DNA from 2 places in the Pseudoalteromonas sp. S2893 genome. Region 2 is predicted to be linked to the other one. Evidence: predicted binding sites of a transcription regulator. Region 2 holds the regulator's gene; the other holds the start of a gene.
What was found. The regulator LexA, encoded in region 2, represses DNA repair genes until DNA is damaged. The targets are predictions, from matches to a motif close to TACTGTATNNNNATACAGTA.

Region 1 (4,434 bases), on a different contig from region 2:
TAAAAATAGATTTTTAATAAAGTAAATACCTATAAAGGTTCTCCATATCCGTATAAAACAAACATGCTGTTATTATATTCAATACTTGGTTTAACCTAATTAATTCAATCACATTTAATTATAGGGATATCTGTCCAACGGGTCGTATAATGTGGGGATAAGAAAGCCCGCTTCATATTCCAAGTCTGTGTTAGCTTTTCACTGCCTATTGATAAAGTTCCTACACCATAACGTTTATTTATAGTATCTAAGCACTCCATCATTTTAGGTTTATCCTCACTCACAGAGAACATATCGGCTTGTTGAAATGATTCACTTTCTAATTCTATCGCCCCTATACCGCAGCGATAAAAGCGCGTATTCGGTTTATAAATTTCATCAATGACCGCGGAAACAGCCTTCGCTATAACGCTGGTGTCTGATGTCGGTATGGGAAACTCATATAGAAGTGATTTTTTATAATGCTCATCTTCATGTGGCGAATTGGCCGCAAAAATAACTATACGCTTAGTTAATGACTTTTGTCTTCTGAGTTTTCGCCCAACAATGGCGGCATGTGTTACTAAGGCTGATTTTAACGTTGTTAAATCAGTGACTCTTTCTCCAAAACTTCTGGTCGAGTATATTTCTTTTTTATCTTGTTTTACTTCATCCCAACTTAAACAGGCAATACCATTTAATTCGCTGACCGTTCTCTCTACGACAACACTGAACATACGCCTCATTGCTTTAGGGTTTTGGCAAGCCAAGTCCCAGGCAGTATTAATCTGCATTAACTTAAGCTTTTTCCCTAAACGAGAGCCGATACCCCAGACATCGGTAACATCCATGCGCATGAGTATTTCTTTACGAGATTTTTCATCGTTAATAACGGCCACACCGTTGTACCCAGATAGTTTTTTTGCTGCATGGTTGGCCGCTTTTGCTAGGGTAGGTGTTGTGCCAAAGCCCGCTCCAACAGGCAAACCTGTTTCTCGCCACACAGATCGGCGTATTATATGTCCATAGTCAGCCCAGTCATTGATGATTTTAGAAAAACCAGTAAAACGTAAAAACGATTCATCAATACTATAAACATAATGGTCATCACAAAATCTGTTTATAACTGTCATCATTCTTTCACTTAAATCAGCATAAAGTTCATAATTAGAAGAGCGAACCACGACATGGTGCTGTTCTAAATAGTTTTTAATCTTGAAGTAAGGCTGGAATTTAGGAATGTTAAGCTTTCTTGCAATAGGACATATGGCGCAAATACATCCATCGTTATTTGTAAGTACTACAACCGGTTTTGAGCGAATCGAAGGGTCAAATACCTTCTCCGCACTCGCGTAAAAAGCGACAGCATCTACGAGGGCAAACATCGACTGAGCTCTATTTTGTTTTTGTGTAAGCGGATACTGGTTGTGACTACACCCTCGAGTTTGAAGTCATCTTCAGGTGAAACATAAACAGATTTGTAGCTTTTGGATGCTGAGATTAGCAAGCGGTTTGTTTTATCTATTATTTTACAAACAAACGACCCGTTATAACTCGCAACAACTACATCGCCTGAACTTACATCTTCAGCTCTATCAACAACGAGCAAGTCTCCATCGAATATCCCGACATCTTGCATCGATTGACCTGAGGCCAGCCCTATGAATGTGGCGTTAGGATGCTTGATAATTAGCTCATCGATAGAAATGCCTAGCTCTGTGTATTCTGCTGCTGGAGATTCAAACCCCGAAATCCCTGCCTCAATATAAATTGGAATAACGAACATACACACCTCAAATACTGTTTATATATACAGTATAATTTAAGGTTGTAATTAAGCCAAGATTCTTTTTGTGAGGGTGATAGCTTTATCAGAGCTGATGTAAGCAGATTACATGCTTTAATATTAAAAACCCTTTTAATAACAATTAGTAAAACTTGCTTCCGTTTGTTAAAATTTAGCGAAGGAATTATGAGCCTACTCAAAGCTTATTTTAATTATGGAATAATTTACTAATGACTTTAGTTAAAAACACGATTGTATCTTTTCTGATACTGAGCTTTATTACTGGCTGTTCAGCCTCTAGACACGCCATCATTTCCGGTGACTCTGAATTAACAGATGCTCAAGTGTGTCGAAACTACCTTAATGATAAAGATATCCTCACTAAAGGTTATATCGCTGAGGATACTGATGAAGCGAACTATATTTACGCGCTCAACAAAGAAGTTAAATATAGAGCACTCACCGAATACAAATGTGAGATTTTCGCCGCGCAAGACAGAAAAGAAATCGCTCAAGGCGTTGTTGCAGCAGTTGTTGCGGTAGGTGTCGTCGTTTTAGCTGTTGCTGCCGCAGAAGCTGGCGGGTCAAATAACTATTCTTCTGGTTATGCGTGGGACCAGTTTTATGATGGCAACTACAACTTAGTTTGGCGCTGTCGAGATAAGTCTACGGGCCAATTTGCATATAACAGTGCTTGCTCTGGGCAGTACCAAAATGATAATACATGGACTGGTAAGTAGCTTTCCTATTGAATTTTAAAAGCATAATATCTGAGCTCTACAATTAAAGTTATCAGTCACCACAAATGAGAACTAGTTTATTAACTCATTTATTATATGTGAAATATTTAAACCGAAATAGGCACCAAGAATCATAATGAAAGCATCCACAATTACACTGTTATCAATACTTATTTTCTCTACTGCCTCTTCAGCAAATCAAGAAATCGACTCTTTCAGCAAAGCTAAACGACTTCTAGAAAAGCAGGTTTATAACAATCACCGCATTACCCTTTATTGTGGTGCGACATTTGATGCTAGTAAAAAAGTAACCGCACCTATGGGTTTTTCTACAACAAAGTACGTCAAACGAGCTAAAAAAATTGAATGGGAGCACGTTGTTCCAGCAGAAAACTTTGGTCGTACTTTTAGCGAATGGCGAGATGGGCATAAGCAGTGTGTAAATAGTAAGGGTAAATCATTTAAAGGTCGACGATGTGCGGAAAAAGTAAATACAGAATATCGTTTTATGCAAGCTGATATGTTTAACCTTTATCCGGCCATTGGCGCTGTGAATGCTCTCAGAAGCAATTATAACTTTACTATGCTTCCAGCAGCTCAAAGCGACTTTGGACTTTGTGCAATGAAAATTGACGAGAGAAAAGCTGAGCCACCTGAAATAGCTAGAGGGCAAATTGCACGTACTTATTTGTATATGGAAAACACCTATAAACGATACAACATGAGTAAAGCGCAACGCCAGCTAATGAATGCCTGGGATAAAATGTATCCTGTTGATGCTTGGGAGTGCACTAGAGCTGAGAAGATTTCAAAGCTACAAAAGAATCAAAATGATGTAGTAAAAAGTCGCTGTGAAAGTATAGGTCTCTAACTATGTTGTTCTGTAGTGTGGACTGGGCTTCGGAGCTTTCATTAGATACCGGCTTATAAACTTAAAATACAAAACGGAAGTAAACTTCCGGTTTTTAAGCCAATATTGCTATATTTCGGAAGCAAACTTCCGTTTCAAGGGCTTCAAAGGTAGTTATCGGAAATATACTTCTGTTTTTGAAAGCGTTGGCCTAGATAGCTATATGAGCCATTTTTCGGGGTCTTATTTGAGCGAAAAGCGGAGGGTCGGGTAAACTCGTTTTTGGACAAAAACGAGTTAGATACCTAGATTCTAAAACTGTGGCCAAAATTAGTTGACCACTACAAGTCACCGATTGAAAAACGGGTAACTGTCAGATCAAGTCTGAGCTAGTACACCATTATGTTTTTAAATTAAAGCTGTTGTTTACTTAATAAACATCCAAATACCGGCAGCGATCATAAACAGGTTTTCTGTTAGGGAGATAAACCCTAGTGGTACGTTACTGTCACCGCCTACACACGCACATTTTAACTCTCGTTTATCTATATAGACTGCTTTTATCACTGAAACAGCACCAACCCCACCTATGAACAATGAAATAGGGGCAATAATATAGGCTGGTAATCCGGCTATCATTCCAATGCCAACAAATGCTTCTAAAAATGGGTAAACATAGGCGTACCTGACTACTTTCATAGCGACTAAGTCATAGGTTATAAATGAATTAGTAAAGCTAAATAAGTCTTGAAGCTTTTGTATTGCTAACACTGCCATTGTTAGGGCTACAAATAGTTCAGCGGTTTGCATTGATAATAAGCTATTATTCGCTGCAAAACTAAATGCCACACTAAGCAAAAAACTAACCGAAAAAATCGCAATCACGGGCGTGTAAGTTGTACCTTCTTGCCCAGCTTTTGGCTTATCAAAGTAATCGCGTAAGTCGTCATAGCCACCTATACGTTTATTATCAATAAATGTTTGAGGTGTAGTTTCTACACTGTGTTGTTTTTTAAATTCATCTGTTTGCTCTCGAGAAGTTAATAGCTGATCATCAACTGTATATCCCTCTCGCTCTA
Region 2 (4,434 bases):
GCATTGCAGTTCCTGGGCGGCCATGAATCACTACATCAATGTGATCTTTTATATCACCCAAAACAATGGGGCTGCCTTTTAACGCAGGAAATACGCCCGGTAGCCCCATACCTGTAGGTTGATGACACGCAGCGCAACTTGCCATATACACTTGCTCACCTAGTGTCATTAGCTCTTCTTTAGGAATTGTTTTATCAAGCAATGCTGCATCAGCAAGTGCGGCTTTTTGCTTAGCTTGCTTAGCATCTGCAAGCCATGCGTTAAAGTCCTCTTGCGATTTAGCTTCAACCACCACGGGCATAAAACCATGATCTTTACCGCACAGCTCTGCACACTGTCCTCGGTAAATACCTTCTTCGTTAATGTTGGTCCACGTTTCGTTGATAAACCCCGGATTGGCATCTTTTTTAACGGCAAAATCGGGTACCCACCAAGAGTGGATAACATCATCAGAGGTCATTAAAAAACGCACCTTTCGATTAATTGGCAGTACTAAAGGTTTATCAACCTCAAGTAAATAATTAGGGTTTTTATTAGCAAGGTTGGCTATTTCGTCTTGAGGGGTAGATAAAATAGAGTAAAACTCTACGTCTTCGCCCATATATTCATAATGCCACTTCCACTGTGACCCTGTAATTTTAATGGTTAAGTCAGCCTTACTGGCATCTTCCATCGCAATGAGGGTTTTAGTGGCAGGGATTGCCATGGCAATTAAAATAACAAACGGAATGGCAGTCCAAAGAATTTCTACTTTGGTACTTTCATGAAATTGGGCAGGAACTGCCCCTTTAGATTTACGGTGATGAATCAGTGCCCAAAACATTATTGCGAACACTATCACCCCAATCACACAACATATTAAAAATATGGTCATGTGTAGCTGATATACATTATTACTTATATCGGTTACGCCCTTGCGCATATTGTATTGGCTATTAGCCAGCACTTGCTGCGGGAACATAATCAACACAAGCCACAAGGTAGAGGTCAGTTTACCCATGTGACGGCTCCTTTGATGCTATTGCGAATGCAAAGCGAAGAGGCATACGGCTTAAACGCCAATTCGTTATTTTTATTTTTTAACCAATCTTATTTTTGATTGGTATCGCTAGGACAACAAAAGGTTTGTGTATATTGTGTGTTCTCATAACTAAAAAGCTGTGAGTTATTGTTAGTCCAGCACATTAATGATTAGCTAAAAAACGTACAACAAGCAAGTTTTAGTATAAAAAACAATCAAGTGATATTTTAAAATTGACTAAATGACGGCGTATTAAATTGTTATTTAACAGCCAAGATACGAGCAAAATTAAGGGATGTAACACGCTTAGGAAGATAAAAGTATGAGTGAAAAAAAGTTTACAGCCTAAATAATTTTAGGGCGCTTTGAGATGGTGGAAGGTTTGTTTTTAAAACAAAAATGCGCACTAAAAAGTGCGCATTTATAGATATTACTTAAAAATAGTTAAAAATTACATCCAATCGGCATTTCTTATTACGCCAACGGCTAACCCTTCAATATTAAAAGATTCGTTTTCAAGGTCTACTTCAATTGGCGTAAACTCTTCGTTTTCGGCGTGTAATAATACTTTTCGGCCTGCTTTTTCTAGGCGTTTTACGGTTACGTCTTCATCTACTCGTGCAACCACAACTTGGCCGTTTTCTGCAGTTTGAGTACGGTGTACGGCAAGTAAGTCGCCATCCATAATACCTATATCTTTCATACTCATACCGTTAACACGCAGTAAAAAGTCGGCGGCTGGTTTAAACATAAGTGGGTCTATTTTACAGTGACTCTCAACATGCTCTTGCGCCAAAATAGGCGAACCCGCTGCAACTCTACCTATTAATGGCAGACCCAGTTGCTCAGGCTCCTCTTCTTCAACCAATTGAATACCACGGCTTGCGCCTGGTTTCATTTTAATAACACCTTTTTTGGCAAGCGCTTTTAAGTGCTCTTCTGCGGCATTGGCACTTTTAAAACCGAGTGTTTGCGCAATTTCGGCACGTGTAGGAGGCATACCAGTGTCTTTAATAAAAACTTTTATTAGTTCGAGTATTTGAGCTTGGCGTTTAGTTAATGGTCGCATACAACTGGTTTTCCATACAGTACATTTAACTGTGAGTATATACAGTTAAATAAAAATCGCAAATTTAAATTGTGCTTTAAAATAGCTAAATACACCGCACCTGGATAAATTTTAGGTAATTACAGACGTTCAGTATTTAAAATGCTATAAATTTGCTTTCAATATAAAGGAGTAATTATGAGTATTTGGCATCAACCCATTACATTAGAGCTTTGCAAACAGTTAGATGAGGGAATAAACGGCCAAGGCACGCTAATGAAAACCATGGGCATAGAAATAACCGAAATAGGAGATGATTACCTAGTGGCTACCATGCCCGCAATTCCTGAGCATCATAATCCTATTGGTATGGTACATGGTGGCGCAAATGTGGTACTTGCCGAAACCGTAGCAAGCTACGCCGCTAACTTTGTAGTGGACTTTACAAAATTTTATTGTGTTGGACAGGAAATTAGCGCCAGCCACTTAAAGGCCTCTCGAAATGGCACTTTAACCGCCGTTACTCGTGCATTTCATATTGGTAAGCGCAGTTCTGTATGGGAAATAAAAATAACCAATAGCCGCGGCGAGCTTTGCTGCGTATCAAAAATGACCGCAGCGGTTGTCGAGCGCAAATAATTAACTATGGCTACTTTTCGATAGGGTAAATCGTTATTTCCATACCAGCGCCAATGGCAGATATACGTAGTAGTGTATCTGCATGTAGAGCTTGGTTAAAACACTTAGGTGACGTGCCCGACTCAAAGCCTATATCAAACGTTCTGCGCGAACAGCTTAGCCACTGCTTAAGCGCATTACGTGAACACGACTCTATTAATTCACATAAGTGGTTGATTGCTTTGTCTGGCGTGGTTATATCACCTGAGGCTTCAATACGCGCCAATTGACGATATTCGTCTTTGTCATAATGCAAAACCATCGCGTTTTTCTTTAAGTCTGCCACCAGGGCGCTAATATCTTGTTTAGACTCAAGCTCTAGATCTACATTTAAAAATTGAATTTCCGACATTGTCTGCTTTTTACCCTCTTATAGTTTCATCGCAAACTTTAACGCAGTTTTACTTTTATACCAAATCAACTAAGCGCTAAACATGGCTTTATTCATAGAAAATACCTGTTTAAACGCCATTGGCACCTAATTTGCCTTATAAAACGGGTTAGGCTAATTACGCTTAATTTTACCGTTTATGTATGAAAGTTATACACACACACTGTGTAATTAAACGCTTCAGGAGGACAATTATGGTAGATCATGGCCCGCAAATTAAAAATGACGATCAGTACGATGCGCTTCGAGATGAAGGCATGAGCAAAAAAAAAGCCGCGCGCATTGCTAATAGCAATACTCATAAAACTGCTGTCAAAGGCGGCAAAGCCTCAAAGTATGAGCAGCGCACTAAAAAGCAGCTGTACAATAAAGCTAAAGAGCTCGGCATTAGTGGCCGCTCTAAAATGAGCAAACAAGGGCTAATAAATGCCTTACGTGAGCATTAAACACAGCCTCACTGATTTTTTATCGCTCCTTTTTATTATTTTTATAAAGTTAGAGTAAGCTTATGAATAACTGCGACAAAATGCCGCAGTAAAAGCATGGGCTGCTGTAATACACTAACGCTAAAAATAATAAGAAGCACAAAATGAGAAAACAACTATTTAAGCGCGCTCGAAAACTACATAAGTGGCTAGGCTATTTACTTGCCTTACAAATTTTAGCTTGGCTTTTAGGCGGCTTAGTAATGAGCGCGATACCACTTGAATACGTACACGGTAAGCACCTTGCTAAGCGCACACTTACAAACCCATTTACTCAAGCAGACTACCCCACATCACTCGATAATATTACTGCCCAAGTACCTAACCCCACGCAAATAGTGTTTGAGCACTTTTTAACGACCCCGCTTATTACTGTTATTAATACTGACGAGCAGCAAAGCTTTAATGGTTTAACGGGGCGCCCTTTTCAGCCACCGACTAAAATACAAATTACCGCTAATGCACAAGCGCATTTACTCATCGACGCTAAGCCAATTAGCACTACACTTTTAAAACAAGGCACTCGAGAGGTGGGATACAAAAAAAATGTGTGGCAAGTACAATTTAACGACACCTTTAATACTACGCTGTATTTAAACGCAATTAACGGCAAAGTTATCATAGTTCGCAGCACACTATGGCGCATATTCGACTTTTTTTGGATGCTACACATAATGGATTACGACGAGCGAGAAGATTTTAACAACCCGCTTCTCATCAGCTTTGCAGCCACCAGCGTACTATTTTGTTTATGCGGTATTATTTTATTAATACAAAACGTTAGGCTAAAAAAACTTACACGTGTTGGTCA

Region 1: CWC04_RS04370 (LexA family protein) is a predicted target of LexA. The motif match lies at 1,778-1,797, and genes of this name have one in related genera.

The regions. Positions count from the first base shown of each region.
Region 1 covers NZ_PNCY01000008.1:164,551-168,984, reverse strand. Annotated here, with positions in the region: gene CWC04_RS04375 (Y-family DNA polymerase) at 105-1,364, opposite strand; gene CWC04_RS04370 (LexA family protein) at 1,349-1,765, opposite strand; gene CWC04_RS04365 (hypothetical protein) at 1,996-2,505, shown strand; gene CWC04_RS04360 (endonuclease) at 2,642-3,376, shown strand; gene CWC04_RS04355 (MauE/DoxX family redox-associated membrane protein) at 3,782-4,434, opposite strand, start outside.
Region 2 covers NZ_PNCY01000013.1:28,473-32,906, reverse strand. Annotated here, with positions in the region: gene coxB (cytochrome c oxidase subunit II) at 1-1,000, opposite strand, end outside; gene lexA (transcriptional repressor LexA) at 1,473-2,090, opposite strand; gene CWC04_RS07865 (PaaI family thioesterase) at 2,268-2,708, shown strand; gene CWC04_RS07860 (hypothetical protein) at 2,719-3,099, opposite strand; gene CWC04_RS07855 (DUF7218 family protein) at 3,333-3,584, shown strand; gene CWC04_RS07850 (hypothetical protein) at 3,728-4,434, shown strand, end outside; gene CWC04_RS07845 (VOC family protein) at 4,419-4,434, opposite strand, start outside.